DNA from 2 places in the Pandoraea thiooxydans genome. Region 1 is predicted to be linked to the other one. Evidence: riboswitches for the same ligand, from Rfam matches in the RefSeq annotation. Region 1 holds a riboswitch; the other holds the start of a gene.
The links. Region 1 has a riboswitch for thiamine pyrophosphate ahead of PATSB16_RS20275 (FAD-dependent oxidoreductase). Riboswitches for the same ligand answer to the same signal wherever they lie in the genome.
Positions count from the first base shown of each region.

Region 2: linked by a shared signal. The riboswitch ahead of thiC (phosphomethylpyrimidine synthase ThiC) and the one ahead of PATSB16_RS20275 (FAD-dependent oxidoreductase) in region 1 are both predicted to bind thiamine pyrophosphate.

Region 1 is NZ_CP014839.1:4,367,151-4,383,205, forward strand. It holds gene PATSB16_RS20250 (OmpW/AlkL family protein) at 1-671, opposite strand, end outside; gene PATSB16_RS20255 (transposase) at 904-1,620, shown strand; gene PATSB16_RS20260 (glutamate synthase-related protein) at 2,006-6,757, shown strand; gene PATSB16_RS20265 (glutamate synthase subunit beta) at 6,860-8,326, shown strand; gene PATSB16_RS20270 (ABC transporter ATP-binding protein/permease) at 8,405-10,105, opposite strand; TPP riboswitch at 10,274-10,375, shown strand; gene PATSB16_RS20275 (FAD-dependent oxidoreductase) at 10,545-11,672, shown strand; gene thiS (sulfur carrier protein ThiS) at 11,679-11,876, shown strand; gene PATSB16_RS20285 (thiazole synthase) at 11,878-12,696, shown strand; gene PATSB16_RS20290 (thiamine phosphate synthase) at 12,705-13,826, shown strand; gene PATSB16_RS20295 (ABC transporter ATP-binding protein) at 14,059-14,868, shown strand; gene mlaE (lipid asymmetry maintenance ABC transporter permease subunit MlaE) at 14,865-15,635, shown strand; gene mlaD (outer membrane lipid asymmetry maintenance protein MlaD) at 15,644-16,055, shown strand, end outside.
Region 2 is NZ_CP014839.1:631,112-647,166, reverse strand. It holds gene PATSB16_RS02885 (methyl-accepting chemotaxis protein) at 100-1,719, shown strand; gene PATSB16_RS02880 (carboxymuconolactone decarboxylase family protein) at 1,726-2,163, opposite strand; gene pdxR (MocR-like pyridoxine biosynthesis transcription factor PdxR) at 2,273-3,739, shown strand; TPP riboswitch at 3,826-3,923, shown strand; gene thiC (phosphomethylpyrimidine synthase ThiC) at 4,109-6,025, shown strand; gene paeA (polyamine export protein PaeA) at 6,314-7,609, shown strand; gene PATSB16_RS02860 (NYN domain-containing protein) at 7,759-8,580, opposite strand; gene PATSB16_RS02855 (cold-shock protein) at 8,867-9,070, shown strand; gene PATSB16_RS20985 (hypothetical protein) at 9,242-9,385, shown strand; gene infA (translation initiation factor IF-1) at 9,540-9,797, shown strand; gene PATSB16_RS02845 (YciI-like protein) at 9,864-10,166, opposite strand; gene recD (exodeoxyribonuclease V subunit alpha) at 10,205-12,169, opposite strand; gene recB (exodeoxyribonuclease V subunit beta) at 12,166-15,873, opposite strand; gene recC (exodeoxyribonuclease V subunit gamma) at 15,870-16,055, opposite strand, start outside.

The sequences.
Region 1 (16,055 bases):
TTGATGGCGTATGATAAACCGGCGTTGAAGACCGGTTCCCACGACGGCGATGAAGACGCTTCGACGGATGTCGGGCCCGTGCGGCCGGACAGCGTGGTCAACACACTGCCGAAGTTTTGATTTAGCTCATTCTCAAAATGCGGATTGAGCTTGATATTCGTAAAGAACGTGTAACTGACGCCGACGCCAAGAAACGGGCGCAAACGGGATTGTGCCTCGCCGAAATAGTATTGCAGCACCACTGCCGGGCTCCATTGCCTGACGCTTCCCACGATCGGATTGTTGTTGGGAGCGCCGATGTCGATGCTCGACAGCGCGCCCGCGATGCCAGGGGGCGCGATCACGCCATGACCGGTCAGCTGGAACGTGGGTGGTATGCCCGTGACCATCTGGGCAGCGATGTTATCCGTGAAAAAGTGCGTGAACACCAGGGCTGCCGTGTCGCCGTTGCTCACGGAGGCCCCGGTGCCAGGCGATGTAAAGTTGGCGGGTACGACCAAGGGCGCGAGGAATTGCTGGTTGACGCTGGTCGTCATGGGCGAGCTGGAGTCCTGCGGGGCAATGTGCATCCACCCGAAGTTCACCATGTTGTCGCCCGCCTGCTGAGCGTGTGCCGTGCCGATCGAGATGGCGAATGCCGCCATCACGGACATCAAGATCCGTATTTTCATTTGTCGTCCTCCCAGACATTTCATTTGATTTTTCGGGCATTATGCACACGGATTTTATTCTTGGAAAAGAAGGAAAGTAGAGGAATTACACGAATTTGTAAAAATAAAGAATGTCCTTGTAAATCAATGGCTTGTGGTGGATTTTTTTGTTTATAAAATCATAAATTTTAAATTTCAATGACCTAAAATCGCTCGAAAATCGAGAGATCTGTTCTTGTGGCGTAAACCGACTATGGCGCGACTTCCACGACTATTCATTGCAGGGCAGGCGCAGCACATCATTTTGCGCGGCAATAACAGGCAGCATGTTTTTGTCGACGATGAGGATCGCCAGGCTTTTCTTGGTTGGCTCAAAGAGGCGGCCAGGACGCATGATCTTGCTATTCACGCCTACTGCCTGATGCCGAACCATATGCATCTGCTCGCAACGCCGGGCGATGAGCGCAGCCTGCCGGTGACGCTGCAGGCTGTTGGACGTCATTACGTACTCCACTTCAATCGACGGCATCAGCGCACTGGTTCATTGTGGGAAGGACGCTATCGTGCGACCGTTATCGAGGCCGAACGCTATCTGCTGGTATGTAGCCGCTACATTGAACTGAACCCGGTTCGCGCAGGTTTGTGTGACACGCCGGAATCCTATCGCTGGTCCAGTTATGCGCATCACGTCGGACTGAGCGTCGATAGCCTGATTACCGATCATCCGCTCTACTGGGCGCTCGGTAATACGCCTTTCGAACGCCAGCGCGTCTACCGGGAGTCGTTTGCGCAGCCATTGCCGGAGGGCGATCTGCGAGCCATTCGCGAAGCCACCCAAAAAGGCTGGCTGCTGGGCGACGATGCTTACCGGCAACGCATGGCGATGCTGGCCAATCGCCGTATCGCGCCGCTCTCGCGAGGGCGGCCGCGGCGCGACAAACCGGCCAACCCGGTCGATTCGAGCAACTGATCGCTGGCCGAGCCCTGGCGGGTATGCTGATCGATCGGTAGCCGTACCGGGCAGTTCGCCGCCGCACTCCAAAATCCATCTGATCCCGATCGACGGTGCCTCGTCGCAGTGGCTCTCGCAGGTGCCCATTACCCACTGATTAATCTATTGTTTTTAATGTGACCCTAATTAATGCGGGATTCCACCGGCGAGAGATTTTTAATTGTTCCCGACCCTAATTTAAAATTTTGTATTTGCTTGATCGATCGCGTATATTCCAGTTTCAGCACGTTTGTGCAGTGCGCAAGCTCATGCCTGACGCCTGTGCCGGCCACGCCCGGTCGCATGACCCCACTTAATTCGGCGACTCGTTCGAGTTGCCACGATAAAACAGACGGTGTATCACGTGGAAAAGAAACAGCAACCGATCGCGGCGGCCCAAGCGGAGCAGCTGACGCAAGAATCCGTGGCTCCTGCCCCGCAGGGCCTGTACGACCCTCAGAACGAACACGACGCCTGCGGTGTCGGGTTCGTGGCGCACATCAAAGGCCATAAAAGCCACGACATCGTGGCGCAAGGTCTGAAGATTCTGCTGAACCTCGATCACCGCGGCGCGGTTGGTGCCGACCCGCTGATGGGCGATGGCGCGGGGATTCTGCTGCAGATTCCCGACCAGTTCTATCGCGAGGAAATGGCGCAGCAGGGCGTGGCGCTGCCGCCGGCCGGCGAATACGGCGTCGGCATGATCTTCCTGCCGAAAGAACATGCGTCGAGACTGGCGTGCGAGCAGGAGCTCGAACGCACGGTCAAGGCTGAGGGGCAGATCGTGCTGGGCTGGCGCGACGTGCCGGTCGACCACGATATGCCGATGTCGCCTGCGGTGAAAGCCACCGAGCCAGTGATCCGCCAGGTGTTCATCGGCCGTGGCCGCGACATCATGGTGACCGATGCGCTCGAGCGCAAGCTTTACGTAATCCGTAAAACCGCCAGCCACCGCATCCAGAAGCTCAATCTCAAGCACGGCAAGGAATACTTCGTGCCGTCGATGTCGGCCCGCACCGTCGTGTACAAGGGCTTGCTGCTGTGCGATCAGGTGGGGCGCTACTACCGCGACCTGGCCGACCCGCGTACGGTCTCGGCGCTGGCGCTGGTGCATCAGCGGTTCTCGACGAACACCTTCCCCGCCTGGGAGCTGGCGCACCCGTACCGGATGGTGGCGCACAATGGCGAGATCAACACCGTCAAGGGCAACGTGAATTGGCTCAATGCGCGCACCGGCGCCATTTCGAGCGCGGTGCTCGGTGACGACCTGCAAAAGCTCTGGCCGCTGATCTATCCGGGGCAATCCGATACCGCATCGTTCGACAACTGCCTCGAACTGCTGACAATGGCCGGTTATCCGCTGGTGCACGCGGTCATGATGATGATTCCCGAAGCGTGGGAACAGCACACCCTGATGAACGACAATCGGCGCGCGTTCTACGAGTATCACGCGGCGATGATGGAGCCGTGGGACGGCCCGGCGGCGATCGCCTTTACCGACGGCCGTCAGATCGGCGCCACGCTGGACCGTAACGGCCTGCGTCCCGCGCGTTATTGCATTACCGACGACGATATCGTCATCATGGCCTCAGAGGCCGGCGTGCTGCCGATCCCGGAATCGAAGATCGTCAAGAAGTGGCGGCTGCAGCCGGGCAAGATGTTCCTGATCGACATGGAACAGGGCCGCATCATCGACGATCGCGAACTCAAGGACAATCTGGCCAACGCCAAGCCTTACAAGAGCTGGATCGAAGCAGTGCGCGTCAAGCTCGATGAAATTACCTCGCAAATGGAAGACGTGGCGGCCGAGCACGATGCCACCACGCCGCTGCTCGACTTGCAGCAGGCATTCGGCTATACGCAGGAGGACGTCAAGTTCCTGCTCGCGCCGATGGCCACCAACGGTGAAGAGGCGGTCGGCTCGATGGGTAACGACAGCCCGCTGGCCGTGATGAGCAACAAGAACAAGACGCTCTATCACTACTTCAAGCAGTTGTTCGCGCAGGTTACCAACCCGCCGATCGATTCGATCCGGGAAAACATGGTGATGTCGCTGGTGTCGTTCATCGGGCCCAAGCCGAACCTGCTCGATACCAACAACATCAACCCGCCGATGCGCCTGGAAGTGCCGCAGCCGGTGCTCGATTTCAAGGACATCGCGAAGATTCGCCACGTCGACAAGTACACCGGCGGCAAATTCCGCTCGTACGAATTGAACATCTGCTATCCGGTCTCGTGGGGCAAGGAAGGCATCGAAGCCCGACTGGCATCGCTTTGCGCAGAGACGGTCGACGCGGTCAAGTCCGGCTACAACATCCTGATCGTGTCCGATCGCCGTGCCGACCGGGACAATGTCGCGATTCCGGCGCTTTTGGCCACCTCGGCCATTCACCAGCACCTCGTCGCGCATGGCTTGCGTACCAGCACCGGCCTGGTGGTGGAGACCGGCTCGGCGCGCGAAGTGCATCATTTCGCCCTGCTGGCCGGGTATGGCGCCGAAGCCGTGCATCCCTATCTGGCGATGGAAACCATCTATGAGATGGCCAAGGGCCTGCCTGGCGAACTGTCGCCGGAAAAGGCCGTGAAAAACTACGTCAAGGCGGTTGGCAAGGGGCTGCAAAAAGTGATGTCCAAGATGGGCATCTCGACCTATATGTCGTACACCGGCGCGCAGATCTTCGAGGCCATCGGCCTGTCGCAGACGCTGGTCGACAAATACTTCCGCGGCACGGCGTCGAACGTCGGCGGTATCGGCATCTTCGAACTGGCCGAAGAGGCGATCCGCCTGCACAAGGAAGCCTTTGGGGACGATCCGGTGCTCACCAACATGCTCGACGCGGGCGGCGAGTACGCCTACCGCATCCGCGGCGAAGAGCACATGTGGACCCCTGATGCCATCGCCAGGCTGCAGCACTCGACGCGTGCCAATTCCTATCAGTCGTACAAGGAATACGCCAACCTGATCAACGATCAGAGCAAGCGCCACATGACCTTGCGCGGCCTGTTCGAATTCCGCGTCGACCCCAGCCGGGCGATTCCGCTCGACGAGGTGGAACCCGCCAAGGAAATCGTCAAGCGTTTTGCCACCGGCGCCATGTCGCTGGGTTCGATTTCGACCGAGGCGCATACCACGCTGGCCATTGCGATGAACCGCATCGGCGGCAAGTCGAATACCGGCGAGGGTGGCGAGGACGAGCGCCGCTACCGCAACGAGTTGCGGGGCATTCCGATCAAGCAGGGCGAGACGCTGGCCGGGATCGTTGGCCAGGATGTGATCGCGCGCGACATCGTGCTGCAGGAAGGCGACTCGCTGCGCTCGAAGATCAAGCAGGTTGCGTCTGGCCGCTTCGGTGTGAGCGCCGAGTACCTGGTGTCGGCCGACCAGATCCAGATCAAGATGGCGCAAGGCGCCAAACCCGGCGAGGGCGGCCAGTTGCCTGGGCACAAGGTTTCCGATTACATCGGCAAGCTGCGTTACTCGGTGCCTGGCGTCGGGCTGATCTCGCCGCCGCCGCACCATGACATCTATTCGATCGAAGATCTGGCGCAGTTGATCCACGATCTGAAGAACGTCAACAGCAACGCGTCGATCTCGGTCAAGCTGGTTTCCGAAGTCGGCGTGGGCACGGTGGCCGCGGGCGTGGCCAAGGCCAAGGCCGATCACGTCGTGATCGCCGGGCATGACGGCGGCACGGGCGCCTCGCCGCTGTCGTCGATCAAGCATGCCGGGTCCCCCTGGGAACTGGGCCTGGCCGAAACTCAACAGACGCTGGTGCTCAATCGCCTGCGCGGCCGCATCCGCGTGCAGGCCGACGGCCAGATGAAGACCGGACGCGACGTCGTGATCGGCGCGCTGCTGGGCGCCGACGAGTTCGGCTTTGCGACCGCGCCGCTGGTCGTGCAAGGCTGCATCATGATGCGCAAGTGCCATCTGAACACCTGCCCGGTCGGCGTCGCGACACAGGATCCGGTGCTGCGCCGCAAGTTCGAAGGCAAACCCGAGCATGTCGTCAATTACTTCTTCTTCGTGGCCGAGGAAGTGCGCGAAATCATGGCGCAACTCGGCATCCGCACGTTCGACGAACTGATTGGCCGAGCCGACCTGCTCGACACGAAGAAGGGCATCGAGCACTGGAAAGCCAAGGGTCTGGATTTCTCGCGGATTTTCTATTTGCCGGCGGTCGAGGCATCGGCACCTCGCCTGCACGTCGACAAGCAGGATCATGGCCTGGCCAACGCACTCGACTATGCGCTGATCGAAAAAGCCATGCCGGCGCTGGAAAAAGGCGAGCATGTCTCGTTCATCCAGCCGGTGCGCAACGTCAACCGCACCGTGGGCGCCATGCTCTCGGGCGAGGTCGCGCGCCGCTACGGCCACGACGGCTTGCCGGAAGACACCATCCATATTCAGCTCAAGGGTACGGCAGGCCAAAGCTTTGGCGCGTTCCTCGCACACGGCATTACGCTCGACCTGGTCGGCGATGGTAACGACTACGTCGGCAAAGGCCTGTCCGGCGGGCGCATCATCGTGCGGCCGACCAACGATTTCCGTGGCGCGGCCGAGCAGAACATCATCGTCGGCAATACCGTGCTGTATGGCGCGCTGGAGGGGGACGCTTACTTCCGCGGCGTGGCCGGCGAGCGATTCTGCGTGCGCAATTCGGGCGCGATTGCGGTGGTCGAAGGCACTGGTGACCACGGCTGCGAGTACATGACCGGCGGCACCGTGGTGGTGCTCGGCGAAACCGGTCGCAACTTCGCGGCCGGCATGTCGGGCGGCATCGCCTACGTCTATGACCCGGACGGCACGTTCCCGGCCAAGTGCAACACCGCGATGGTGGCGCTCGAACCGGTGCTGCCGCAAGGCGAGCAGGAACGCACCGTCGATGCCGCGCTGTGGCACCGCGCCCAGACCGACGAAGCGCAGTTGCGCCAGCTCATCGAGCAGCACTTCCAGTTCACCGGCTCGATGCTTGCGAAGGCGCTGCTGGCCGACTGGGACGGCGCACGCCGCAAATTCGTCAAGGTATTCCCGACCGAATACAAGCGGGCGCTGGGCGAAATGGCGGCCAAGGCCGCCAAGGCGCCGGCCGCCAAACAAGCCATGGCCGCTTGAACCGGCTGCCAGCGATGCGGTTCCGCGGTGCCGGGCACCGCACCCGCATCGCGCGCCGGATCCGCGTCTTATATTTCACGAATCAACCGTACTGAGAAGCACATGGGCAAGGTCACAGGTTTTCTCGAATTCGAGCGTCAGCACGAGTCATACGAAGCGCCGCTCGCACGCGTCAAACACTACAAGGAATTCGTCCTCGCGCTGACCGACGAGCAGGCGAAAATCCAGGGCGCGCGCTGCATGGACTGCGGCATTCCGTTTTGCAACAACGGGTGTCCGGTCAATAACATCATCCCCGACTTCAATGACCTGGTGTTCCGGCAAGACTGGAAGGCGGCCATCACCGTCCTGCATTCCACCAACAATTTCCCCGAGTTCACCGGGCGAATCTGTCCGGCACCCTGCGAAGCCGCATGCACGCTCAACATCAATGACGACCCGGTCGGCATCAAGTCGATCGAGCACGCGATCATCGACAAGGCCTGGAGCGAGGGTTGGGTCGAGCCGCAGGTCGCCAGGCACAAGACCGGCAAGACCGTGGCCGTCGTCGGCTCCGGTCCGGCGGGGCTGGCGGCAGCCCAACAATTGGCGCGCGCCGGTCATGACGTGACGGTGTTCGAGAAGAACGACCGCATTGGCGGCTTGCTGCGCTATGGCATTCCCGATTTCAAGCTCGAGAAATGGCTGATCGATCGCCGCATGCGCCAGATGGAAGCAGAGGGCGTGACGTTCCGCACCGGCGTCTACATCGGCACGGAAGCCCCCGAGGCGCATATCAACAATTTCTCGAAGGAAACGCTCTCGCCTGAGCAACTGCGGTCGCAATTCGATGCAGTGATCATCGCCGGCGGCGCCGAACAGCCGCGCGACCTGCCGGTCCCGGGCCGCGAACTGGCGGGCATTCACTTCGCGATGGAATTCCTGCCGCAACAAAACAAGGTGAATGCCGGCGACAAGCTTGCCGAGCAGATCAAGGCCACCGGCAAGCATGTGATCGTGATCGGCGGCGGCGATACCGGCTCGGATTGCGTTGGCACGTCGAACCGGCACGGTGCGGCCAGCGTCACGCAATTCGAATTGCTGCCGCAGCCGCCGGAGCAGGAAAACAAGGCGCTGGTCTGGCCCTACTGGCCGATCAAGCTGCGCACCTCGTCGAGCCACGAGGAAGGCTGCGAGCGCGATTGGGCGGTCGCCACCAAACGGTTCGAAGGCAAGCACGGCAAGGTCGAGAAATTGATCGCGGTGCGCGTCGAATGGAAGGACGGCAAGATGCAGGAGGTCGCCGGCTCGGAGTTCGAATTGAAGGCCGATCTGGTGCTGCTGGCGATGGGTTTTGTCTCGCCGGTGCAAACGTTGCTCGGCGCGTTCGGTGTGAGCAAGGATGGGCGAGGCAACGTGCGCGCCACCACCGAAGGCGAGAGCGCCTATGTAACCGACGTGCCCAAGGTGTTTGCCGCGGGCGACGTACGCCGTGGCCAGTCGCTGGTGGTCTGGGCGATCCGCGAAGGGCGCCAATGCGCGCACGCGGTCGACCAGTTCCTGATGGGGCATTCGGTGTTGCCGCGCTGAGCCCCGCTTGCGGAAGTCATGCAAAAGCCACCCGTCAGGGTGGCTTTTTTTCAAAGGGGCCGCCGGGTTGTCGCCGAGCTATGCCGCGATGGTGCCGGAGGCAGTCTCCTCGCGAACTCCGGGCGGCTCGATTTTCAGCGTGTGCTGGTGATAGGCAGCCAGACTGTCACGATGGGCGACGCTGATGATCGCGGTGTGCGGCAGGCGCTCGAGCAGCGTGTCATACAAGCGCCGCTCGGTGGCAACGTCCAGCGCGCTGCTGGCCTCGTCCAGAAAGAGGTAATCGGGGCGCTGCAACAGCGCGCGTGCCATTGCCAGCCGCTGCTGCTCGCCGGGCGACAGGCGGTTTTCCCAGTGTCCCGTTTCATCCAGGCGTTCGGCAAGCCCGTCGAGTTGACACGCGGTGAGCACATCGCGGCAAGCCTCGTCCGAAAAAGCCGATGCCTCCGACGGGTAGCATAAGGCCGCCTTGAGCGTGCCAATCGGTAAATAGCTTTGCTGAGGCAGGAACATCATGCGCTCGCGCGCCGGCGTTTGGATCCGGCCCTGGCCGAAGGGCCAAAGCCCTGCCAGCGCCCTCATCAGCGTGCTCTTGCCGCTACCCGACGGTCCGGAGATCAGCCACCTGGCGCCGGCCGGAATGTGCACCGCGCCCACCTGAGTCAGGGGCGCGCCATTGGGCAGATTCAACTGCAGATCATGTGTGGCGAGATCATGGCCGGTTTCGACTTGAATGCCATCGACCGGATCGGGCAGGTGCATGATGCGATGAAATTCGCGCAGCCGGTTGACGGTGGCTTTCCAGTCGGCCAATGTCGAGTAACTGTTGATGAACCATGACATGGCGCCGCTGACCTGGCCGAAGGCATCGGCCATGCGAAACAGCAGTCCAAGCGACAGGGCGCCGGCAAAGTAGCGCGGCGAGGCCGCCAGCAGCGGGAAGATGCTCGAGACCTGGCCGTAGATCGAGTTGGCGAACATCAGGCGCTTGGTGTAGCGCATGATCAGCCACCAATTGTCGCGAATGTGGCTGAAGGCCGTGCGAAAGCGCTGCGTCTCGGCCGCCGCGCCGCGATAGAACGCGACCTGTTCGGCGTTTTCCCGCAAGCGCACCAGCAGGAAACGGAAGTCCGCCTCGACCTGTTGTTGGCGGTAGCTGATCGACGTCAGCGGTCGGCCGACCTTGTGAATCATGAATGACCCGAGCAGCGCATACAGCGCGGCGGCCCACACCATGTAGCCAGGAATGTGCACGTGCATCGTGCCGAGCGCAAACGACAGTGCGCCCGACAGTGTCCACAGGATGACGATGAATGAAATCAGCGTGACGACGTTCGACAGCAGGTCGAGCGAAAGCGCGAGCGTGCTGGTCGCGAGCGAGCGCAGGTCTTCCGAGATACGTTGGTCGGGGTTGTCGACCAGGTGGTCGCGCTCGATGCGATAGAAGGCGCGATCCCCCAGCCATTGATCGACGTAGCGGTCGGTAATCCACTGGCGCCAGCGGAATTCCAGCATCTGCTGGTAGTAGATGCGGAACGTTGCCAGGAAAATGAAGCTGAAGGCCAGGACGGTGAACTCGATCAGCGACGATTTGAAAACAGCCCAGTCGCGGTGCTCCAGGGCGTTGTAGAAGTTGGTATTCCAGGCATTCAGCCGCACGTTGATGTAGACGATGCCCAGGTTCATGGCGATCACCAGCACCAGCAGGCCGCGGGCCAGCCATCGTTCTTCGGAGAACCAGTAGGGGCGGATCAAGCGCCAGGGACTGATGGATTTCATGATGTATCTGCGTTGGTCGGGGAGGGCAACGCCTCGTCGATTGGCGATCGTTTGACCGAGCGCGGCGAGTTACGTTGCATTGTCATTGCAATCGCAAATGACGAAAACGGGACCTATCGTAACCCAAGTGCCCTTGCGCGGCGGCAAGTCTTTGTGTTGTAATGCTTTCGGGCGAAACAGGGGTGCTTCGCGGCATGACCGCGAGGCTGAGAGAAACCCTTTGCACCCGACCCGGATAATACCGGCGTGGGAAGTTTCCGACTCCTCCAGTAGTCATCTGGCGGGTATGGTGGCAAGCACCTGTTTCGTCCTTGATGCAGTAGCCAGGCAGAAAGGATTCCATGCACCCGCAAAACCAGTATCTCGACCTCGTTGGCGCCGCGCTATGTCCCGGCGTTGTCCAGCTGCGCCCTCGCGCCGATGCCGGAGCGCCCCGATCATGAGTGCCTCGTCGACACGCCCCGACATTGCCGTGCTGGGCGCTGGCCTGGCCGGCCGTCTGTGCGCCTGGCGCCTGGCGCGCCAGGGGTATGAAGTCGCGTTGTACGAGCGCGGCGGACCGGACGGCACGGAGGCCGCCGCCTGGGTGGCCGCCGCGATGCTCGCGCCACTTGCCGAGGCGGCGATCGCCGAGCCGCTGATCGTCGACATGGGTGCCGCGGGCTTGGCCTGTTGGCCGGAATTGCTCGCTGCACTGCCGCGCCCGGTATTCTTTCAGCGCAACGGTACGCTCGTCGTCTGGCACACGCCGGATCGGGCCGAGGCGATCATGTTCGACCGGCGCCTGCGCGCCAATGCGCCGCGGGAATTGCTCGACGGCGGCATGCTGTCATTGAATCAGGCCGCGTTGAGCGAAGCCGAGCCCGCGCTGGCGCAACGCTTTGCCGAAGGCCTGCTGCTACCCAACGAAGGACAACTCGACAACCGCCAATTGCTGGCGGCGCTTGGCGAAGGCCTGCTGGCCGAGGGCGTGCGCCTGCACTGGCATCAAGCAATCGACGATGCCGCGCCGCCCGAGGCCGGACTGATACTCGATTGTCGCGGTCTTGGTGCGCAAGGCGCCTGGCGCGGTCTGCGCGGGGTGCGCGGCGAAGTCGTGCGCCTGCATGCGCCCGGTATCGGCCTGCGCCGGCCGGTGCGCCTGCTGCACCCGCGCTATCCGATCTACATTGCCCCCAAGCAGGACGACGTCTACGTGATCGGTGCGACCGAGCTCGAATCCGACGACATGTCGCCGGTCAGCGTGCGCTCCGCGCTCGAGCTGCTGTCGGCGGCTTTTTCGCTGCACCCGGCCTTTGGCGAGGCGCGCATTCTCGAACTCAATTCCCAGTGCCGCCCGACCTTGCCGGATCACCTGCCGAGCGTTTGCTGGAACGGCGCGCGCACCGTTCGCGTCAACGGCCTGTACCGGCACGGCTACCTGTTGGCGCCGGCCGTGACCGGCGAGGCCTGCGCGCTGGTCGAGGCGGTCCTGGCGCAGCGTGCCGCGCCGGTCGCCCAGGGGCATTTCAAGCAATGGTGCGAGCAACGTGCCTGGCCGGCACTGTTCCATCTGGAGGAGCACTGAATGACGATGGAAATTACGATCAATCAGCAAGCGCTGAAGCTTGCCGAGAACGCCTCGCTGAGTGACGCACTGGCCGCTTTTGGCGCCCAGCCCCCGTTTGCTGCCGCAGTCAATGGCGACTTCGTGCCGAAGGCGCAATACGGTGCGCGCCAACTGCGCCCCGGCGATCGCGTCGACGTCGTGCAGCCGGTCGCGGGAGGCTGACATGAGCCACGCATTGGATGTGTTCTCGCTCTACGATGAGCCTCTGACGAGCCGATTGCTGCTCGGTACGGCCCGCTATCCTTCGCTGCAGATCCTCGAGCAGGCCATCGCCGAGGCGCGGCCCGGCATGGTGACGGTGGCACTGCGGCGGCAGTTGTCCGGGCAAGGGGGGCAAGCCACCGGCAGTCAGTTCTGGGACGCACTGCGCCGCCTCGAAGTGCCGGTGCTGCCGAATACGGCAGGTTGCCACTCGGTCGCGGAGGTGATCAACACCGCGATGATGGCGCGCGAAGTGTTCGAGACCGACTGGATCAAGCTCGAGCTGATCGGCGACGACTATACGCTGCAGCCCGATCCATTCGGGTTGGTCGAAGCAGCCGACAAGCTGATCAGGGATGGCTTCAAGGTGCTGCCGTATTGCACTGAAGACTTGGTGCTGTGCCGGCGCCTGCTCGACGTCGGCTGCCGTGCGCTGATGCCGTGGGGTGCGCCGATCGGCACTGGCAAGGGGGTCATGAATCCCTATGGGCTGCGGGTGTTGCGTGACAGGCTGCCGGATGTGCCGCTCTTGGTCGACGCCGGCCTTGGCCTGCCTTCGCACGCTTGCCAGGTCATGGAGTGGGGTTTCGACGGCGTATTGCTCAATACCGCGGTGGCCCAGGCAACCCATCCGGTGGCCATGGCGAGCGCCTTTGCCGGGGCCGTCGCCGCCGGTCGCGGTGCATTCCTTGCCGGGCCGATGCCTGAGCGCGCAAGTGCGCATGCCAGCACGCCAGTGGTCGGCGTGCCGTTCTGGCATCAGGTGGAGGACCAGCGATGAGCGCGGCGATGCGAGCGATATTTGTCTCGGCCGATGCGCCTGCGCGTCAGCGCCGGGCCGAACAGATCAGTCAGGCATTGGCGCCCTGGCAGGCGCACAGTGAAGCGTCGTGGCGTTTGCATCTGCAAGTGCCGCCCAGTGTCGGGCCGGGCGACCTGCTCTGCCTGCGGGCGGCGCCCGCCAAGGCCGACGTGGCGAACTGGCTGGCCGCTGGTGCGGTGGTGCTGGCAAGCGTGCGAGCATCCGACGGCAAGGTTTGCGACACCTTGCATACGGCCGAGCGCGCGTACCGCCTGGAAGGAACCCACGACGACGATTTCGAGCCGGCTTTGGCCGCTTTCCTGGATGCCGGCTTTGCGCCGCACGACGCGCTGTGCCTGGCACGCGCCTGGCGCGGCGACGGCAGTCACGCCGAGGCGCAATCGGACGCATTCGGCGCATGGCCGGTCCGGCTGGCCTGTTTCCCTCGCGTGCTCGATTTGCAGCCCACGCCGGGCCCTTTCGCGCCGGCGCCGCGCGCGCTGGGCCTGTATCCGGTCGTGCCGGATGCCGACTGGATCGAACGACTCGCCGCCCTGGACGTGGCGACACTGCAGTTGCGTGCCAAAACGGGCGAGCCCGCCTATCTGAATGCGCAGATCCAGCGCGCGGTGACGGCTGGCCGGGCGCACGGCACCCGCCTTTTCATCAATGACCACTGGCGGCTTGCCTTGGCCGCCGGCGCCTATGGCGTGCATTTGGGGCAAGAAGACTTTCAGCGCCTCGATGCCGCTGAGCTGGCAGAGTTGCAGCGCTCGGGCGTGCGGCTGGGAATCAGCACCCACGGTTACTACGAGATGCTGGTCGCTTGGCATTTCTCGCCGAGCTACATTGCCATGGGGGCGGTGTTTCCCACTACGACCAAGGTAATGCCGACGGCACCCCAAGGCTTGGCCAAATTGGCGCGCTATGCCAGATTGATGGCGCCGCACGTGCCGCTGGTGGCGATTGGCGGCGTCAACGAGGAAAATCTTGACCAGGTGCTGGCCACTGGCGTGGGCAGTGCGGCGGTGGTGCGCGCGGTTACCGAAGCCGGCGATCTGGCCGCTGCCGTGACCGAATTGCAAGCGCATTTCCGTGCTCGATCTTGAGTGAAACGTCGGCGGCCGATCGCCGAGCTGGCGATCGGCCGCCGACGATGTCATAAAAATATCCCTTTCTCCGCGCATGATTGCCCCGGTCCGACGCCGGTTTCCGGGCGTGACTGATCTGCCCGCGCGCGGTCGTCGGCGGGGGCCGTCGGCCCATGCCGACTGCGTGCATCACATTTACCCCCTATAATCCGCACATTGCACCGCAAAAAAACTAATTGACGTGTCGATCGTGTCTACAGAAACCCTGCTTGAACTGAACGACGTCAGCTTCGGCTACGCGGAGCGTCTGGTACTGTCCGGACTGAACATGCGTTTCGGGCGCGGCAAGGTGGTGGCCGTCATGGGCGGCTCGGGCTGCGGCAAAACGACTGTGCTGCGCCTGATCGGCGGGCTGGTGCGAGCCAATCAGGGCACAATCGCTTACCGCGGTCGCGATATCGGCCAGCTCGACATCGCGGGCCTCTATCAGTTGCGACGCAAGATGGGCATGCTGTTTCAGTTCGGCGCGTTATTCACCGACATGAGCGTGTTCGACAACGTTGCGTTCCCGCTGCGAGAGCACACCAATCTGCCCGACGAGGTGATTCGCGACCTGGTGCTGATGAAGCTCAATGCCGTGGGCCTGCGTGGCGCACGCGATCTCAAACCCGCCGAAATTTCCGGCGGGATGGCGCGTCGCGTGGCATTGGCCCGGGCGGTGGCGCTCGATCCGGAGCTCATCATGTACGACGAACCATTTGCCGGACTCGATCCCATTTCGATGGGCATCACGGCGAATCTGATCCGCAAGCTCAACGACGCGCTGGGAGCGACGTCCATCCTGGTCACGCATGACGTGCCGGAGTCGTTTGCGATTGCCGATCATGTCTATTTCATTGCCAACGGTCGCATCGCGGCGGAGGGCACGCCCGCGCAACTGCGCGCGTCGAGCGATCCGATGGTGCGGCAGTTCATCGATGCCGAACCCGATGGGCCGGTGCCGTTTCACTATGCGGCCGCGCCGCTGGCCAACGACTTCGGTCTGGGAGGTCGTGCATGATTGCCGCGTTGGGCCGTATGATACGCACCCGGGTCCAGCGCGTCGGCTATGCAACGCGAATGCTGTGGCATGTGCTGGGCGCCTCGGGCGCGATGCTGCGCCGGCCCCGGTTGGTGACCGACCAGATTTTTTTCGTCGGCAACTATTCTTTCGTGATCATTGCCGTGTCGGGCCTGTTTGTCGGTTTCGTGCTCGGGCTGCAGGGCTATTACACGCTGAACAGATACGGTTCCGAGCAGGCACTGGGTCTGCTGGTGGCCCTGTCATTGGTGCGCGAGCTCGGTCCGGTGGTCACCGCGCTGCTGTTTGCCGGGCGCGCCGGCACCTCGCTGACCGCCGAAATCGGCTTGATGAAGGCCGGTGAGCAGTTGACCGCGATGGAGATGATGGCGATCAACCCGCTGGCGCGGGTGGTTGCTCCGCGTTTCTGGGCGGGCGTCATCGCGATGCCCTTTCTGGCGGCGATCTTCAGCGCGATCGGCATCTTTGGCGGCTATCTGGTCGGCGTACAGCTCATCGGCGTGGATTCGGGTGCTTTCTGGTCGCAGATGCAAAGCGGCGTCGATATCTGGAGTGATATCGCCAACGGCGTGATCAAAAGCGCGGTATTTGGTGTGGCGGTGACGTTCATTGCGCTGTATCAGGGCTATGAGTCCCAACCGACGCCGGAGGGCGTGGCCCGTGCCACGACCCGCACGGTGGTATTCGCTTCGTTGGCTGTGCTCGGTCTCGACTTCCTCTTGACCGCATTGATGTTCAGCAATTAATCGATTTAATGACGATGAAAAAACATGCACTGGACTTTTGGGTCGGCTTGTTCGTGATCGCTGGTTTTGCGGCGTTGCTGTTTCTTGCGCTCAAGGCGGGCAACATGAGTTCGTTTTCGTTCAACGCCACTTACCCGATCAAGATGCGCTTCGACAATATCGGCGGGCTCAAGCTGCGCGCGCCGGTCAAGAGTGCCGGCGTGGTGGTCGGCCGGGTCGCCTCGATCAATTTCGATGACAAGCGCTTTCAGGCTGACGTCACACTCGATATCGACTCGCAATACCAGTTTCCGAAGGACTCCTCGGCCAAGATCCTGACTTCGGGCCTGCTTGGCGAGCAGTACATCGGCATCGAGCCGGGCGGCGACGATCAAATGCTCAAGCCCGGCGACACCATTACCATGACGCAGTCCGCAATCG
Region 2 (16,055 bases), 730 kb from region 1:
TGCGAAGCGGGGCATTTTTACGGGGAAAATATGCAACACCTGAGTCTAAACAAAAAACTATGGCTCGCCTTGGCAGTCGTTTGGTGCGGTTTGATCGTGATGATCGCTTGGGGTGTCATGACGGCCCGCAGCACCATGCTCGACGAGCAGCGCAATACGCTCAAAAGCATGATTCAGGCGGCCAATAGCATTGTCGCCACCTACGAGGAGTTTTCCACCAGCTATGCGATGACGCCCGACGACGCCAAACGCGAGGCGCTGGCCCAGTTGCGCTCGATCCGCTATGGCAAGGACGGCTATATCACCGTGAGCGACGCGCGGCCCGTGGTGCTGATGGATTCCGTCGACGCAAGCCTGGAGGGCAAGCCGGCCGCCAAAGTCAAAGACAAGCGCGGTACCGCCGTGTTCAGCGCAATCGCCAAGGCAGGCGACCAAAAGGGCGGCGGCTTCGTCGAGTACTTCTGGCCCAAGCCAAGTGGCGGCAAGCCGATCGAAAAGCTTACTTACGTTCGGTACTTCAAACCGTGGGGCTGGTACCTGAGCACCGGTGTCTATCTGGATGACGTCGCCGCGGCCTCGCGTTTGGCCCTGCTGCGCGCCGCCGGACTCGCCCTGGCTGTCGGGCTGGCAGTCACGGCGGTGATGCTGGTTATCATCCGCAACGTCAAGCGCAGCCTCGGCGGAGAGCCGACCTACGCGGCGGGCGCGGCCGAGCGCATCGCAGACGGGGACTTGCGCCAACCCGTCGAGACGAGGAGCGACGACCGGCGCAGCATGCTCTATGCGATGCGCCGCATGCAGCAAAATCTGGTGGGCATCGTGGCCCGTATCCAGACCGCCAGCGCAGCGATTACGCATGCTGCCGGCGATATCAGCCAGGGCAATGCCGCTCTGGCCACGCGCACCGAAGAACAGGCCGCGTCGCTCGAAGAGACGGCCGCGAGCCTCGAACAACTGACCGCCAGCGTGCGGCAGAACGCCGAGCACGCCACGCAGGCCAGCCAGTTCTCGGCCGGTGCGTCGGCCACGGCCTCGCGCGGCGGCAAGGCGGTCGGCGATGTAGTCGAGACGATCAACGAAATTGCCAGCAGTTCAAAGAAAATCGGCGAAATTACCGGATTGATCGAAAGCATCGCGTTTCAGACCAATATTCTGGCGCTCAACGCCGCGGTCGAAGCCGCCCGCGCCGGCGAACATGGGCGAGGCTTTGCGGTGGTCGCCGCAGAAGTGCGCGCGCTGGCACAACGCTCGGCGGCAGCGGCCAAGGACATCAAGGAACTGATCGCGCAAGCCTCCGGCAAGGTCGACGCCGGCACCCGGCTGGCGGCGCAAGCCGGCGGCACGATGCAGGAGATCGTCACGGCGGTGCAGCGCGTGAGCAGCCTGATGGACGAGATTGCCGCGGCCACCGTCGAGCAGAGTCATGGGATCGAGCAAGTCAATCAGGCGGTCATGCAAATCGACATGACGACCCGCCAGAACGCCAATCTGGTCGAGGATACTCGCGCTGCGGCGCAAGCGCTCGAGGCACAAGCCGGACAATTGCACGCGGCGGTCGCGCTGTTTCGTATCGATCAGGGCGCGGCGTCCCCCCTTGCCATCGACACGGCGCAGGCGCCCGACCAAGCATCCGCCAGCGTGCCGAGCGACGCCCCGTTGGCGGCGCCGCCGGCGCAGGAGATCAGGCCGTTGCGGCTGGCCACCGCACGACGCGCTTGAGACCGGTTATTTGACCACGGTGCGAAAGCTGATCGCCAGGCGATTCCAGGCATTGATATTGGCGATTGCGAATGTCAGGTCGGCGATCTCCTTGTCGGAGAAGTGATCTTTGAGGGCGGCGAACGCATCGTCCGGCGCGCGAGTCTCGGCAATGCGCGTCACCGCCTCGGTCCAGGCCAGCGCGGCACGCTCGCGCTCGCTGAAAAAGGCCGCTTCGCGCCAGGCTGCCAGCACATGCAGGCGGCGCTGGTCCTCGCCGTCGCGCAGCGCCTCGCGCGCGTGCATGTCGCAGCAGAAAGCGCAGCCGTTCATTTGCGAGGCGCGCAGCCACACCAGATGCAGCAAACCGACCTCAAGACCGCATTCCCTCAGATACGCGCCAATGCTGAGCATGCTCTGATAGGGCGGGGTCGACAGCTTCGTGTAATTCAAGCGGGGTTCCATGACGGGCTCCTGATAAAAGTCGAGAGAAGATAACTGCATATCACGGCAGAAAGCTTACCTGTGGCATGCCACAGTAGACAGATCCAAAAAACGCTAAAATCAGTGGGCCATGCCACCCCACTCCACACGCGCCTGCGACGCACCCTCCCCAACCCGCGGCTTCGATTTTGCCCGCCTGGATCTGGCCGCCGCCGCTGACGCGGCGCCGGCCCCGGCGTATCGGGTGCTCTACCAACGGATTCGCGAGGCCATTCTGGCCGGCCAATTGAGCGCCGGCAGCCGACTACCGTCGACGCGCGCGTTGGCCAGCACGCTGTCGGTAGCCCGCGGCACGGTCGAGGCCGCCTATGAGTTGCTGGTCGCCGAGGGTTTCGTGGTTGGACGCGGTGCCGCTGGCAGTGTGGTCAACCCGCAATTGGCCGGCACCCGTCCCGTGCGGCGCGACACCGCCGCCAGCGTCGCGCCGTCGGCCGGACGCCAGGCCGGCGGGCCATTGCCGCTGCAAAACGGCACGCCAGCGCTCGATGCTTTTCCCCGCAAGCTATGGGCCCGCCTGTCGGCGCGCCAGGCGCGAAATTTCCCCAGCGCCGCGCTGCCCTATCAGGACCCCGCGGGTTGGTGGCCTTTGCGCGCCGCCCTGGCCAACTATCTGGCGATCGCGCGCGGGGTCCAGTGCGCCCCCGAACAGATCATGATCACCGCCGGCTATCAGGGCGCGCTGGCGCTCGCCGCCAAGCTGCTGCTGCAACCGGGCGACGAAGTCTGGCACGAAGACCCTGGTTACTTCTTCACGCGCGATGCATTGCTTTTGGCACGGACCACCATCGTCCCGGTGCCCGTCGACGCGCAGGGCATGGACGTTGCCGCCGGCCTGCGCCGCGCGCCCGCGGCGCGTATGGCGGTCGTCACGCCCTCGCATCAGGCGCCGCTCGGCGTGGCGCTGTCGCTGCCTCGCCGGCTGGCGCTGCTGCAGTGGGCGGCCGAGCACGGCGCCTGGATCGTCGAAGACGACTACGACAGCGAGCTGCGCTACAGCGGCGCGCCGCTGCCCGCGCTCAAGAGCCTCGATCAGCAGGGCCGAGTGCTCTACGCCGGCTCGTTCAGCAAGGTTCTGTTCCCTGGCCTTCGGCTCGGTTATCTGGTGCTGCCGGACGCGCTGATCGAGCGTTTCACCACGGCCAGCACGCTATGGTGGTCGGCGCATGGCTGGCTGGAACAGGCCACCGTCGCGGATTTCATGGAGCAGGGACATTTCAGCCGGCACGTTCGGCAAATGCGGCAGCTTTATGCGGCGCGACGCATGGCCCTGGTCGAGGCGCTGCAGCACCATCTGGGCGGGTATATCGATGCCGTGCCGCCAGCCGGCGGCATGCATTTGCTCGGCTGGCTGCGGCCCGACGCCAGCGACGAGGCGTGCGCGCGGGACGCCCGCAATCATCGCCTGGCGCCCGCCGCGCTCACGCCATGGTGCACCGAGGTGCGCATGCGCCCGGCGCTGTTGCTCAATTTCACCAACCTGCCCGTCGAGCACGCCGCGCAAACGGTACGCCGCCTGGCGCGCGTTGCAGGCCTCTGAGACACGGCTCCGAGGCACGAAGCGGTGCGCTTTTCGGGACGCGGCGCAACTTGTATTCCCTGCCGACTCGGTGTATCGTTGCCCTCAGCTTAGCGCAGGGGTCCTGCAACCACGTTGCGGGTGAGACATACCCTTAGAACCTGATCTGGATAATGCCAGCGCAGGGAGCGTGACACCTCCCCTCGTGTGAATTGTCCCCTGTGCCGCCGACCGGGCATCAACCGGTCACTTTTGTATGTTGGGGCTGAATCCAAAGGAAGCAGAGCAGTTTCGCAGTCTCGATGCCGACGCAGGCAGCATGCGCGGCACGACGGCACTGCGGCAGAATTCTTTTGATCCAGTCCCCCGTGCCAGCCAGGAGACAATTGCATGAACGCCAACCCCAAGTTTCTCTCAGCCACCGCCCACGTCGATGACGCGGCGATTCAACCGCTGCCCAATTCGCGCAAAATCTATGTGACAGGCTCGCGCCCGGATATTCGCGTGCCGATGCGCGAGATTTCGCAGGCCGACACCCCGACCAGCTTCGGCGGCGAGACCAACCCGCCGGTGTTCGTGTACGACACGTCCGGCCCCTACAGCGACCCGGATGCGAAAATCGACATCCGCTCCGGCCTGCCCGCGTTGCGCGCGGCCTGGATCGAGGACCGCGGCGACACCGAGGTGCTGCCGGGGCTGACCAGCGCCTACGGCCGCGAGCGCGCGGCCGACCCGCAACTCGACGAATTGCGCTTTCCCGGCCTGCACCGCACGCCGCGCCGTGCCAAGGCGGGCAAGAACGTCACGCAGATGCATTACGCGCGGCAAGGCATCATCACGCCGGAAATGGAATACATTGCCATTCGCGAAAACCTGCGCCGCGAGGAATACGTGCAAAGCCTTCGGCAGTCCGGGCCGCAGGGCGAAAAGCTGGCGAACCTGATGACCCGCCAGCATCCCGGCCAGCATTTCGGCGCCGCGATTCCGGCCCAGATCACGCCGGAATTCGTGCGCGACGAAGTCGCTCGCGGGCGCGCCATCATCCCCAACAACATCAACCACCCGGAAAGCGAGCCGATGATCATCGGCCGCAACTTCCTGGTGAAGATCAACGCGAACATCGGTAACTCGGCGGTCACTTCTTCAATCGGCGAGGAAGTCGACAAGATGACCTGGGCGATCCGCTGGGGCGGCGACACGGTGATGGATCTGTCGACCGGCAAGCACATTCATGAAACGCGCGAGTGGATCATTCGCAACAGCCCCGTACCGATCGGCACGGTGCCGATTTATCAGGCGCTGGAAAAGGTCAATGGCAAAGCCGAGGACCTGACCTGGGAAATCTTCCGCGACACGCTGATCGAGCAAGCCGAGCAAGGCGTCGACTATTTCACGATTCACGCCGGCGTGCGTCTGCCGTTCGTGCCGATGACGGCCAGCCGCATGACCGGCATCGTCAGCCGCGGCGGCTCGATCATGGCCAAATGGTGCTTGGCGCATCACGAGGAAAGCTTCCTGTACACGCACTTCGAAGACATTTGCGAGATCATGAAGGCCTATGACGTGGCGTTCTCGCTGGGTGACGGCTTGCGCCCCGGCTCGATCTACGATGCCAACGACGAGGCCCAACTGGCCGAGCTCAAGACCCTGGGCGAATTGACGCAAATCGCCTGGAAGCACGACGTGCAAGTGATGATCGAAGGCCCTGGCCACGTGCCGATGCACCTGATCAAGGAGAACATGGATCTGCAGCTCGAGTACTGCGACGAAGCGCCGTTCTACACGCTCGGGCCGCTGACCACCGACATCGCACCTGGCTACGATCACATCACCTCGGGCATCGGCGCGGCGACCATCGGCTGGTACGGTACCGCAATGCTGTGCTACGTCACGCCCAAGGAGCATCTGGGCCTGCCCAACAAGGACGACGTGAAGGAAGGCATCATCACCTACAAGCTCGCCGCGCACGCCGCCGATCTGGCCAAGGGCCATCCGGGCGCGCAGATTCGCGACAATGCGCTGTCCAAGGCGCGCTTCGAGTTCCGCTGGGAAGACCAGTTCAACCTGGGCCTGGACCCGGACAAGGCGCGTGAATTCCACGACGAGACGCTGCCCAAGGACTCGGCCAAGGTAGCGCACTTCTGCTCGATGTGCGGCCCGCACTTCTGCTCGATGAAGATCACGCAGGACGTGCGCGAATACGCCGCCAAGCAGGGTCTGTCGGAGCAGGACGCACTCAAGCAGGGCATGGAAGTCAAGGCGGTCGAGTTCGTCAAGAGCGGCGCGCAAATCTACCAGCGCACCTGAGGCAGTCCTCGAACCGCAGCACGCCGAGCGGCGCTGCTGCCCTGTGCAATCCCCGGCGCACGCTTCGTGCGCCGGGGATTTTTCGTTAACCGCGCGATGCGACGGGACAATCTTCCGAAGCGGTCCTGCCGGCTGGTGTGCGGCGCATCTCGCCAACGTCCGGTTTTGTGGCATGCTGTCGAAGCTTGCCCTGCCCCAGACCCTTGTTTACCGATTCGCAAACCGAAGTTTTCACATTCACACAACCAGAAACCCTTTGGTAACAACCGTCAATCCCCGGGTGCCGTCATGAGTGCGTATGCCTTCTTCCTAACGCTCGTCCTGCTGATACTGATCAGCGCCTTCTTTTCGATCTCCGAGATCGCCCTCACCGCCTCCAAGCGAACCAAGCTGCAAGTGCTGTCCGAAAAGGGCGAGCAACGCGCGCTGAAAATCATGCTGCTCAAGGAGCAGCCCGGCAATTTCTTTACCGTGGTGCAGATCGGCGTCAACGCGGTGGCGATCCTCGGCGGCGTGCTCAGTGAAGGCGCCCTGAACGGATATCTGCGCGACGCGGTCCTGCCGTTCGTCGCCCCGGCGGCGGCCGAGCGTGTGGGCAGCATCGGTTCGTTTCTGATCATCACCGTGCTGTTCATCCAATTCGCCGACCTGATTCCCAAGCGGCTGGCGATGATCAATCCGGAGCAGGTGGCATTGCGCATCATCGAACCGATGCTGATGTGCATCCGCCTGCTCAAGCCGCTGGTGATGGTCTTCAACGGTCTGGCCAATCTGCTGCTGCGTCTGTGCAAATTGCCCACCCGATCGATCGAGCACGTCACCTCGGAGGACATCAGCGCGATCATGGACGCGGGCGCAGAAGCGGGCGTACTGCGCAAGCAGGAACTGCATCTGATCGAAAACATTTTCGAGCTGGAATCGAAGAACATTACCTCCGTCATGACCTATCGCGACGACGTGGTCTACTTCACGATTGCCGGCGACGAAAAGGGCATACGCGAGAAGATCACCGCGCGGCCGCATGCCAAATATCTGGTGTGCCGCGACGATATCGACAACGTGCTCGGTTTCATCGACTCCAAGGACTTGCTGCAACGCGTGGCCAACGATGACTTCAGCAGCGTGATACGCAATATCGAAAAGTTCTACAACAAGAAGCTGCTGGTCATTCCCGATACGCTGAATCTGTCCGAGGCGCTGGCCCGATTCAAGGAAGCGCGCGAGAACTTCGCCGTGATCATCAACGAGTACGGGCTGGTGGTCGGCGTGGCCACGCTCAACGACATCGTCACCGCGCTGATGGGCAGCGTGATCTACCCGAGCGACGACGAGCAGATCGTCAAGCGCGACGACCACTCGTGGCTGGTCGACGGCGTCACGCCGATCGACGACGTGAAAAAGGCGCTGCAGATCGAGGAATTGCCCGGCGAGGGCGACTATGAAACCATCGCCGGCTTCATGATCAACGCGCTCAAGCGCATTCCCAAGAAATCCGAAGCGGTCGAGGCCGCCGGCTTTCGCTTCGAAGTCGTGGATATCGATAACTACAAAATCGACCAGTTGCTGATCTCCCGCCTGTCCTGAGCAGCCCTCGCAGGCTGCTGCAAAACGCAGCGAGCGGATTGAATCCGCTCAGGCCAGCGCGCACCAACCGCAGCCTATGCGGTGTCGGTGGGGATGCCGGGCACCGCCCGCCGCCAGCCAGGCACGCGCAGTCGTTTCTCGACGCTTTGCTAGCGTCCGGCCGGCAGGCGCACGGTGTACTGCCCCGATTTTTCGTCGTGCAGCACCCGCACCAGGTCGTGCCTTTCGGCGTCCTCGACGAGTTCCTTGAACGAGCGATAGCCGTAATAGGTTTCGTTGAATCCCGGCGCGCGACGCTTGAGGGTCTGCTTGACCATCGAGCCCCAGATTTTTTCGTCCGAATCGCGCTCGGCGATCAGTGCTTCGACGGTTTCCACCAGCAGGTCGAAGGCTTCCTGCTGGCGCTCGTTCTCGGCCGAGGCGCCGGCGGCCGACTTGGCCGCGCCACCGCGCGCGCCGGTCTTGCGGGGCGCGCGCTTTTTCTTGGCTTCCTGGGCCCGCACCAGATCGTCGTAGAAAATGAATTCGTCGCAATTGGCCGTCAATAGATCGGAAGTCGAGTTTTTGACGCCGACGCCGATCACGTGCTTGTTGTTCTCCCGCAGCTTCGACACCAGCGGCGAGAAATCGGAGTCGCCGCTGAGAATCACGAACGTGTCGACATGGGCCTTCGTGTAGCACAAATCGAGCGCGTCGACGACCATGCGGATGTCGGCGGAGTTCTTGCCGGATTGCCGTACATGCGGAATTTCGATCAGCTCGAACGCCGCCTCATGCATCGGCCCCTTGAACTCCTTGTAGCGCTCCCAGTCGCAATAGGCTTTCTTGACGACAATGCTGCCCTTGAGCAACAGGCGCTCAAGCACCTTCTTGATGTCGAACTGGGCATACTTCGCGTCGCGAACGCCCAATGCGACGTTCTCGAAGTCGCAAAACAGGGCCATGTTGGTGATTTCGATTTGACCAGCCATCGGGTTCTTCCTGGTAAGAGTCTCGCCGTAGCGCCGGGCGGTTGAACGCCAGCCTAACACGGGCAGGCGTTTGCCGGCGCTGCGCAAGATTTTTTAATGATTGTTTGCTTATTCGGAAAAAACAGCGTATAAACGAGAGCTAGGCAAGTCAAGATGAAAGTCAGTTGATCGCCGGTTCTCTCTGCAGTTGTTCGCACTCAGCGCTTCCGTTCTCAATTTTCCTTGTTTGTCTTTCCCGTGGCGTCGCATTTCGCATTCGCCATTATCCAGTTTTGTCAGGAATATCATGAGTTCAGGTACAGTCAAGTGGTTCAACGATGCCAAGGGTTTCGGCTTTATTACGCCGGATGACGGTGGCGACGATCTTTTCGCGCATTTTTCCGCGATCGAAGGCGACGGCTTCAAGTCGCTGCAGGAAAACCAGAAAGTCTCTTTTGAGATTACCAAGGGTCCGAAAGGATTGCAGGCCTCGCGCATTCGCCCGGCCTAAGTCTGCAGCGCACTAATCGCAATGCCGGCGCATCCGAGAGGGTGCGCCGTTTTGTTTTGATCGGAATGTTGCCGGCGCACGCACCTTGGCGCCCCATCGCACGAGATCCGGCGCAGCCACCCGCCTCGGTCGAATCTTCAGAGGCTGGCGAGATTCAAGGAGAACGCTACCATGGCCAAAGGACAACTACGCGGCAACAAGGAAGCGAAGAAGCCGAAGCAAAACAAGCTGCCGGGCAAGCCCATTTCGCCCGATGCAGTGCTTCGCACAACCTCCACCGTCACTGTCGTGCCGGATCGCCACAAGAAAAAATAACCAGCCGCTACCGCGCTGCTGGTGCAATGCCGCCGGCCTTCGGGCCGGGCGGCCGCCCATGCGTATGGCCCCGAACGAGGCCGATGCGCTCTTGCCATCCCCGCGGTCGTCCTACCGGCCGCCCGCTTGGCATTCAACCGACAAGGAAACTGCAATGGCAAAAGAAGAACTTATCGCAATGAACGGCATGGTCGACGAAGTGCTGCCGGACTCACGCCTGCGCGTCACGCTCGAGAACGGCCACAGCCTGATTGCCTACACCTCGGGCAAGATGCGCAAAAGCCACATCCGCGTGCTCGCCGGCGACAAGGTGTCGCTCGAGCTGTCGCCTTACGACCTGAACAATGGCCGCGTGACTTTCCGTCACATCGAAGGACGCGGCCCCTTCACCCCGGCACGCCGCCGCTACTGAACGGCGGTCTGCCGAGTCGGCGCAGGTGGCGGCAGTGCCGCCCTCCGCCGCCCGGCTGCGCGCCGCTCAGTCGACGCGCACCGGATTGGCCGCGGCGTCGCCGACGACCGTGTTCCAGGCGCGCACGCGCCACGCCTTGACCAACCCCTCGCGCACGTAGGGATCGGCGCCGACGAACGCTTCGGCGACGGCCGGCGAATCGCCCTGGAAAAGCAGCATGGCGGCGTCCGCCGGTTCGGCGAGCGCGCCGCCCAGCAGCAACTCGCCGCGGCGCGCCGCCTGCCAAGCCAGCGCCAGATGCGCGTCGCGAAACTGTGCGCGACGCTCCAGATAATCGTCGCAAAGATCGTAGAACAGGACGTAGTGCATGTTGTTCGCTCCTTGGCCGCCACGGCCAGCGGGTTATCTCACGGCATCGGCTCGTCCAGCGCTTCGAGCAGTCGATCCGTCAGGCCGGACGCACGGCGGCTGGGTGTCGCCACCGCCGCGGCAACCACCGGCCACGGCGCATAGACCGCGACACTCGTGCGCGCGCGCGTCACCGCAGTGTAAATCAGCTCCCGGGTCAGCACGCGGCTGCCCTGCTCCGGCAGCACCACGGCAACCCGCTCGAACTCCGAACCCTGCGATTTGTGCACCGTCATGGCAAACGCGGTTTCGTGCAGCGGCAGGCTGGCCGGCGAAAACAATCGGAAAGCACCATGCTCGCCGGGAAAGGCCACGCGCAACGCCCCATCGCCGCCCGTCGGCAGAGCGATCCCGATATCGCCGTTGAATAGCCCCAGCGCGTAGTCGTTGCGGGTGACGATGACCGGCCGCCCGGCATACCACGCGTCGGCCGACAGCAACGTCGTGGTGCCCACCCCGGTGCGCTGCACGAAGGCACTCGCCAGTTGTCCGTTGAGCGTCTGGACGCCACGCCGCCCGCCACGCGTGGCGCACAGCACGCGAAACCGGTTGAATGCCGCAAAGAGCTCGGCCGCGACACCCTCGGCTGGCGCTGCGCGCAACGCCGCCACCCTGTCGCCATACTCGGCATAGCCGTCGGCCAGCTGCGCAAGGTGCTCGCCGTCGAGCGGCGCACGCGTGGTCTCGTACAGCACCACGCTCTGCCCGGCCTGCGGCGGATCGCCGCCAGTCAATGCCTGCCGTACCTCGCCGACGCGCCCGTACTTGATGCCCTCGGCCACGCGACCGATCGCCGAGGCGCCACCGAACCGGTAGTTGCGTTCGAGCCAGATCACGCTATCGCGCAGGGGGGCCGGCGTCGCGGGCGCCGGCGGCGGTTGCAGCAACGCCGCGGGAATCGTCATGTCGCGCGCCAGCGCCTCCCGACACGCCGGCGAGAGCGCCGCGCCGGCACTCAATTCGCCAAATACCGCGCCCGCCTCGACCGCGGCGAGCTGATCCTTGTCGCCCAGCATGATCAGGCGAGCACCGACCGGCACGGCCTCGAGCAAATGCGTGGCGAGCGACAGGTCGATCATCGATGCTTCGTCGATCACCACCAGGTCGTAGGGCAGCGGATTGTCGGCATGATGACGAAAACGCCGGCCGGATTGCCGCGCGCTCTCGGGCACCACACCGAGCAGGCGGTGCAGCGTCAACGCCGCCGCCGGCAAGGCATTGCGCACTGCGGGCGGCAAGTGCCCGGCGCGTGCGGCGAGAGCTTCCTGCATACGCTGCGCCGCCTTGCCGGTGGGCGCGGCAAGCGCAACGCGCAATTCCGGCTGACGTTCGAGCAGGCAGGCCAGTAAGCCGACTACCGTGGTCGTCTTGCCCGTGCCGGGCCCGCCGCTGAGAATCACGATGCGCTGGCGCATCGCCAGCGCGGCCGCCGCCATCTGCCAGTTTGCCTCTGGCGCTGCGCCGGGTGTGTCGGCGTGGATCTCGCCGGCCCCGAAATAGCGCGCCAGAAGCACGCTGTTTTCATGTTCGGGTGGCGCGACCCCGGCCGTGCCGCCAGCGTCGGGCGCACGATGCGCGGCCAGCGCACTCGCCAGACGGCGCTCGTAGTCGAAATAGCGCGCCAGATATAGCCGGTCTTTGGCGTCGAGCACCAGCGGCATGTCACCGTCAGCGCCCGCCTGCGGCGCGCAAACGCCGCTGCCGAGCAGCGCATCGCGCCACACGGCCAGGGCCGGCGCATCGTCGGGAAACAACTCGTGCGTGCCGGGTTCGTCCTGCAGATCGCTCAACGGCACGCAGACATGACCGTCGGCGGTGGCCATACTGACCGCAAACGCCGCGCGCCGGACGCGCTGGCATACCGCCTCCGGGCTGCCATGGTGACGGGCGAGCATCTCCATGCGCCGCGCAAAGGCTTGCGCCAGGGCTTGCGCGGGCGATCCTGCCTGGAGCATCGGCGTCATGCTGCGGCCTCCTGCGGATCGGCTGCCCGCATCAGGCGATCGAGCGCCTCGACCAGGGCCAGCGGCACGCGTTCGACGAACACGCCAGGCACCTCGCCCGATGCTCCGTGCGCGCTGCGCCATGCATCTCTCGCGCCCCGAATGAATAACCACAGGCAGCCGCCGACATCGCGCTCGTAGTCATAGTCCGGCAAGCGATTTCGCAAATAGCGGTGCAACGCCACCGTGTAAAGCAGATATTGCAAGTGGTAACCGTGCTCGGCCATCGCCAGCGCGAGCGCCGGACGCGCATAAGCAGCCGCATCGTAGCCGAGATGATTGGATTTCCAGTCGGCAATCCACCAGCGCCCCCCATGCACGAAAACCAGGTCGATGAACCCTTTCATGTAGCCGCGCAAGGTCGCGGCATCGAGCGCGAGCTCCGCATAGCCATGGGTGCGCAGCAATGTCCGCAGCGCCTCGAGCGGGACCGCTCCCAGCGGATAGGTAAATTCAAGTTCGGTCAGGCGCTGGGCCGGAGCGATCTCGGCAAGCCGCAGCCCCGGCTGCAGTTCGCACGCCACCAGTTCGCACATCAGGCGTTGCATCATCGCGGACCAGTGTGCGGCCGAGGCCGCGCCGGCCGGTGCGGGCGGCCGCTCGCGCAGGGCTTGCGCAGCAGCGTCGGGCCAACTGTCGGGGCGCGTGAAATCGGCCAATTCCAGCAACCGGTGCAGGCACTCGCCGGCGGCCGGGCCGCGCGGGAAATGCAGGATATCGTCGGCCGCCAGCCCGGCGGGAACATTCGCGGCGGGTGGCGGTGCGAGTTCGCGCAGCGATGCGAGTGCATCGTGGTCCGGGCGCGTCCGCTCGCCGCGCGCATGCCCGGCCTGGCTGAGCAACGCGCTGAAGCTGGCGATGCGCCAGCTCTCGCGCAGCGCGCGGCGTGCCCGGCGAGACTCGAGCGGCGCCGGCGCCTCGCGCGCCGTCAACAGCTTGGCTGCGCCCGGCTCGGGCAGCGCACTCACGCGTAAGGCCGGACCGTCCAGGCCGTGCCATGCGGCAATGATCCGCTCCGCGGCGAGCGCGCTATCTGACCACGCCTCGAAACTCACGTCCTGCCCCGCGACCAGCCAGTTGAGCATGCTCGCGCAGGCTTCCTTGGTATTACGCTTGGCTGTGTAAATACCGGCTACCAGATAACAACGGTACACCGCCCGCGTGAGTGCCACGTAGAGCAGGCGCGCCTGCTCGGCGGCCTGTTCGCGACGCAGTGCGGCGCTCGCCTGCGCGCGGATATGCTCATCGCGCCCATAATCGATCACCGCCGCGCCGCCATCGTGATATTCGATAGCGAACCGCTTGCCGGCCTCGCGCACGTGGCCGTCCCACAGGAACGGGCAGAACGCGATCGCATATTCCAACCCCTTGGACTTGTGCACGGTGACGATCTGCACCAGATGACGGTCCGACTCCAGCCGCAGTTGCGCCTCGTCGCCACCGCCGCCGTGCCGCCGCCGCGCCGCGAGCCAGCGCAGCAGAGCCGTCATGCCCGGCTGCTCGACCCAGCGCGCCTGCAACAGCTCGGCCAGATGCGACAGATTGGTCAGGCGGCGCTCGCCGCCTGTGCCCGCGACCAGCCGCGGCGCCACTTCGAGTTCGCGCATCAAGGTGCGCCACATGGCGATGAAACCGCGTTCGAGCCAAAGCTGGCGATAGCGCTGCAGGCGCTCGATCCAGGCGATCGCGCCGGTCTCCGGCATATCGGTCGCCTCGGTCTCCTGCAGGCGGAAAATCGCCATTGCGTCGAGTCCGAACAACGGTGTGGCCAGTGCGGCGCGCAGCACGCGCAAATCGCCAGGCGACTCGACGGCCAGCAGCACGCGCTCGATCATCTCAGCCTCCTCGCTGGCGAACACCGAGTCCTGCGTCAGCTCGACGCTGCCGATGCCGTATTGCGCCAGAGCCTGTTTGATCCGGCTGCCCTGCACGTGGGTCTGCACGATGACGGCGATGTCGCCGGGTGTGAGCGGCGCGTCGCCGAGGCGCACCGTGCCGGCAGCGGCGCCGGTCAGCAACCGCGCGATCTCGGCGGCGGTGGCGGCCGCCGCTCGCGCCTGCGCGTCGGCCTTGGCAAGCGCGGCGTCGCCCCCCGGCAGCAGCCATACATTCAGCCCGGCGGCCGGCTCCGCATCGTGCAGCGGCGCGCGCTCGCGCGTGCCGGCACGCACCGGCGGATAATCCAGCCCCTCGAGCACGAAAGCACGCGCATTGCGGCCGAACAGCGCGTTGCCGGCGTCGATCACCTCGGCCGTCGAGCGCTGATTGACGGCCAGCGTATAAGCGGCGTCGGCGGTGTCGCGCGCAGCGAGATACGTATGCAGATCGGCGGCGCGAAAACTGTAGATTGCCTGCTTGGGGTCACCCACCATGAACAGCGGCCCCCCTGAACCCGGCCCGGAGCCGGCACCGTAGATGCGACTGAAGATCTCGAACTGCAGCGGATCGGTGTCCTGGAATTCGTCGATCAGCGCGCACGGGTAGCGCTCGCGCAACACGCCGCCCAGCCAGGAGTGAGCCAGCAGCGCATGGTGCAAATTGCTCAGCAGATCGTCGAATGAAACGGTGCGCGCTTCGCGCTTATTTTCGCGTAGCGCATCCGGTGCCCACATCAGCCAGTTGCGCAGCAATTCCAGCCAACGCAGCACGTGACGATCGGTCTGGGCATTGCGGGCCGACAGCAGCGCATCGGCGAGCGCGAAAAACGGGGCGTCCGGAGGCGCGGTATTCTTCTTCGCACCCTGCCCCAACTTGGCCGCGCCCAGCAGGAGCGCCTTGGCATCGAGCGGCGCCTCGGCATCGCCCGCGTCGAAGTAACGCTGCCATGCCTGTCGCGCGCGCTCGACGCCGTCGGCGGAGTAAATATTTGCCTTGAGATTCGGCAGCGCATCCTGCACCAGCCGTGCCGGCGACATCGCACTCGACTGCCACGCCTGGCGCGCCGCCGCGTACAGCGAGGATAAGGCGGGCTCGTCGTCGCCGGCGGGCATCGCCGGCCAGCGCAGTTCGGCCTGCGGCTTTTTCAAGCGTCGCGCCAATTCGTCGACGAGCGCATCCGGGGTCACCTCGTTGTCGACCAGCCAGGCGGCGAAACCTTCGTGGGTCGCCGCGGCCGGATCGACCTCGCGCCGCCAGAACTCGACTGCCAGATCGTGACGGATGGCTTCGTCATCGGGCATCAGCTCAAACGCCAGCGGCAGCCCTGCGGCAAAAGGGGTCTCGGCCAGCGCGCGCTGACAAAAGCCATGAATCGTGTGGACTGCCGCCTGATCGAATGAATTGAGCGCCAGGCGCAGGCGCAACAGGGCCTGCTCGGCACTGACCTGCCCGCTCAGGATCAGCCGCTCGACCAGGGCCGACACCATCGGGTCCTCCAGCGGGCCGGCGTCGTGCGCATCATCTTCCGCGGGCGCCTCATCGGTCAGCAACGCCAGCGCTCGCGCCAGTCCGGCCAGCCGCGCGCGGATCCGCTCGCGCAGCTCGGCAGTGGCAGCGTTGGTGAAGGTCACCACCAGGATCTGCTCTATCGTGCAGTTCCGTTCCAACAGCAGGCGCACCACCAGCGCGCAGATATTCCACGTCTTGCCGGTGCCTGCCGATGCTTCGATCAGCTGCACGCCCTCCAGCGGGCAACCGAACACATCGAGTTCGGGAAAGCGCTTCATACCGGGTCCTCCCCCGCAACGAGATGCTCGGCCAACGGCTCGCACACGGCGCGTGCGATGCTCTCGAACGGATCGGCCAGCGGCGTGTCGATGCCGCGCCACGCCAGCCGGTAATACGCTTGGTCCCCCTCGCCAAAGGAGAACTGCGAGCCCAGCCAGGTCTTTTCGGCGTTGGCCAGTTG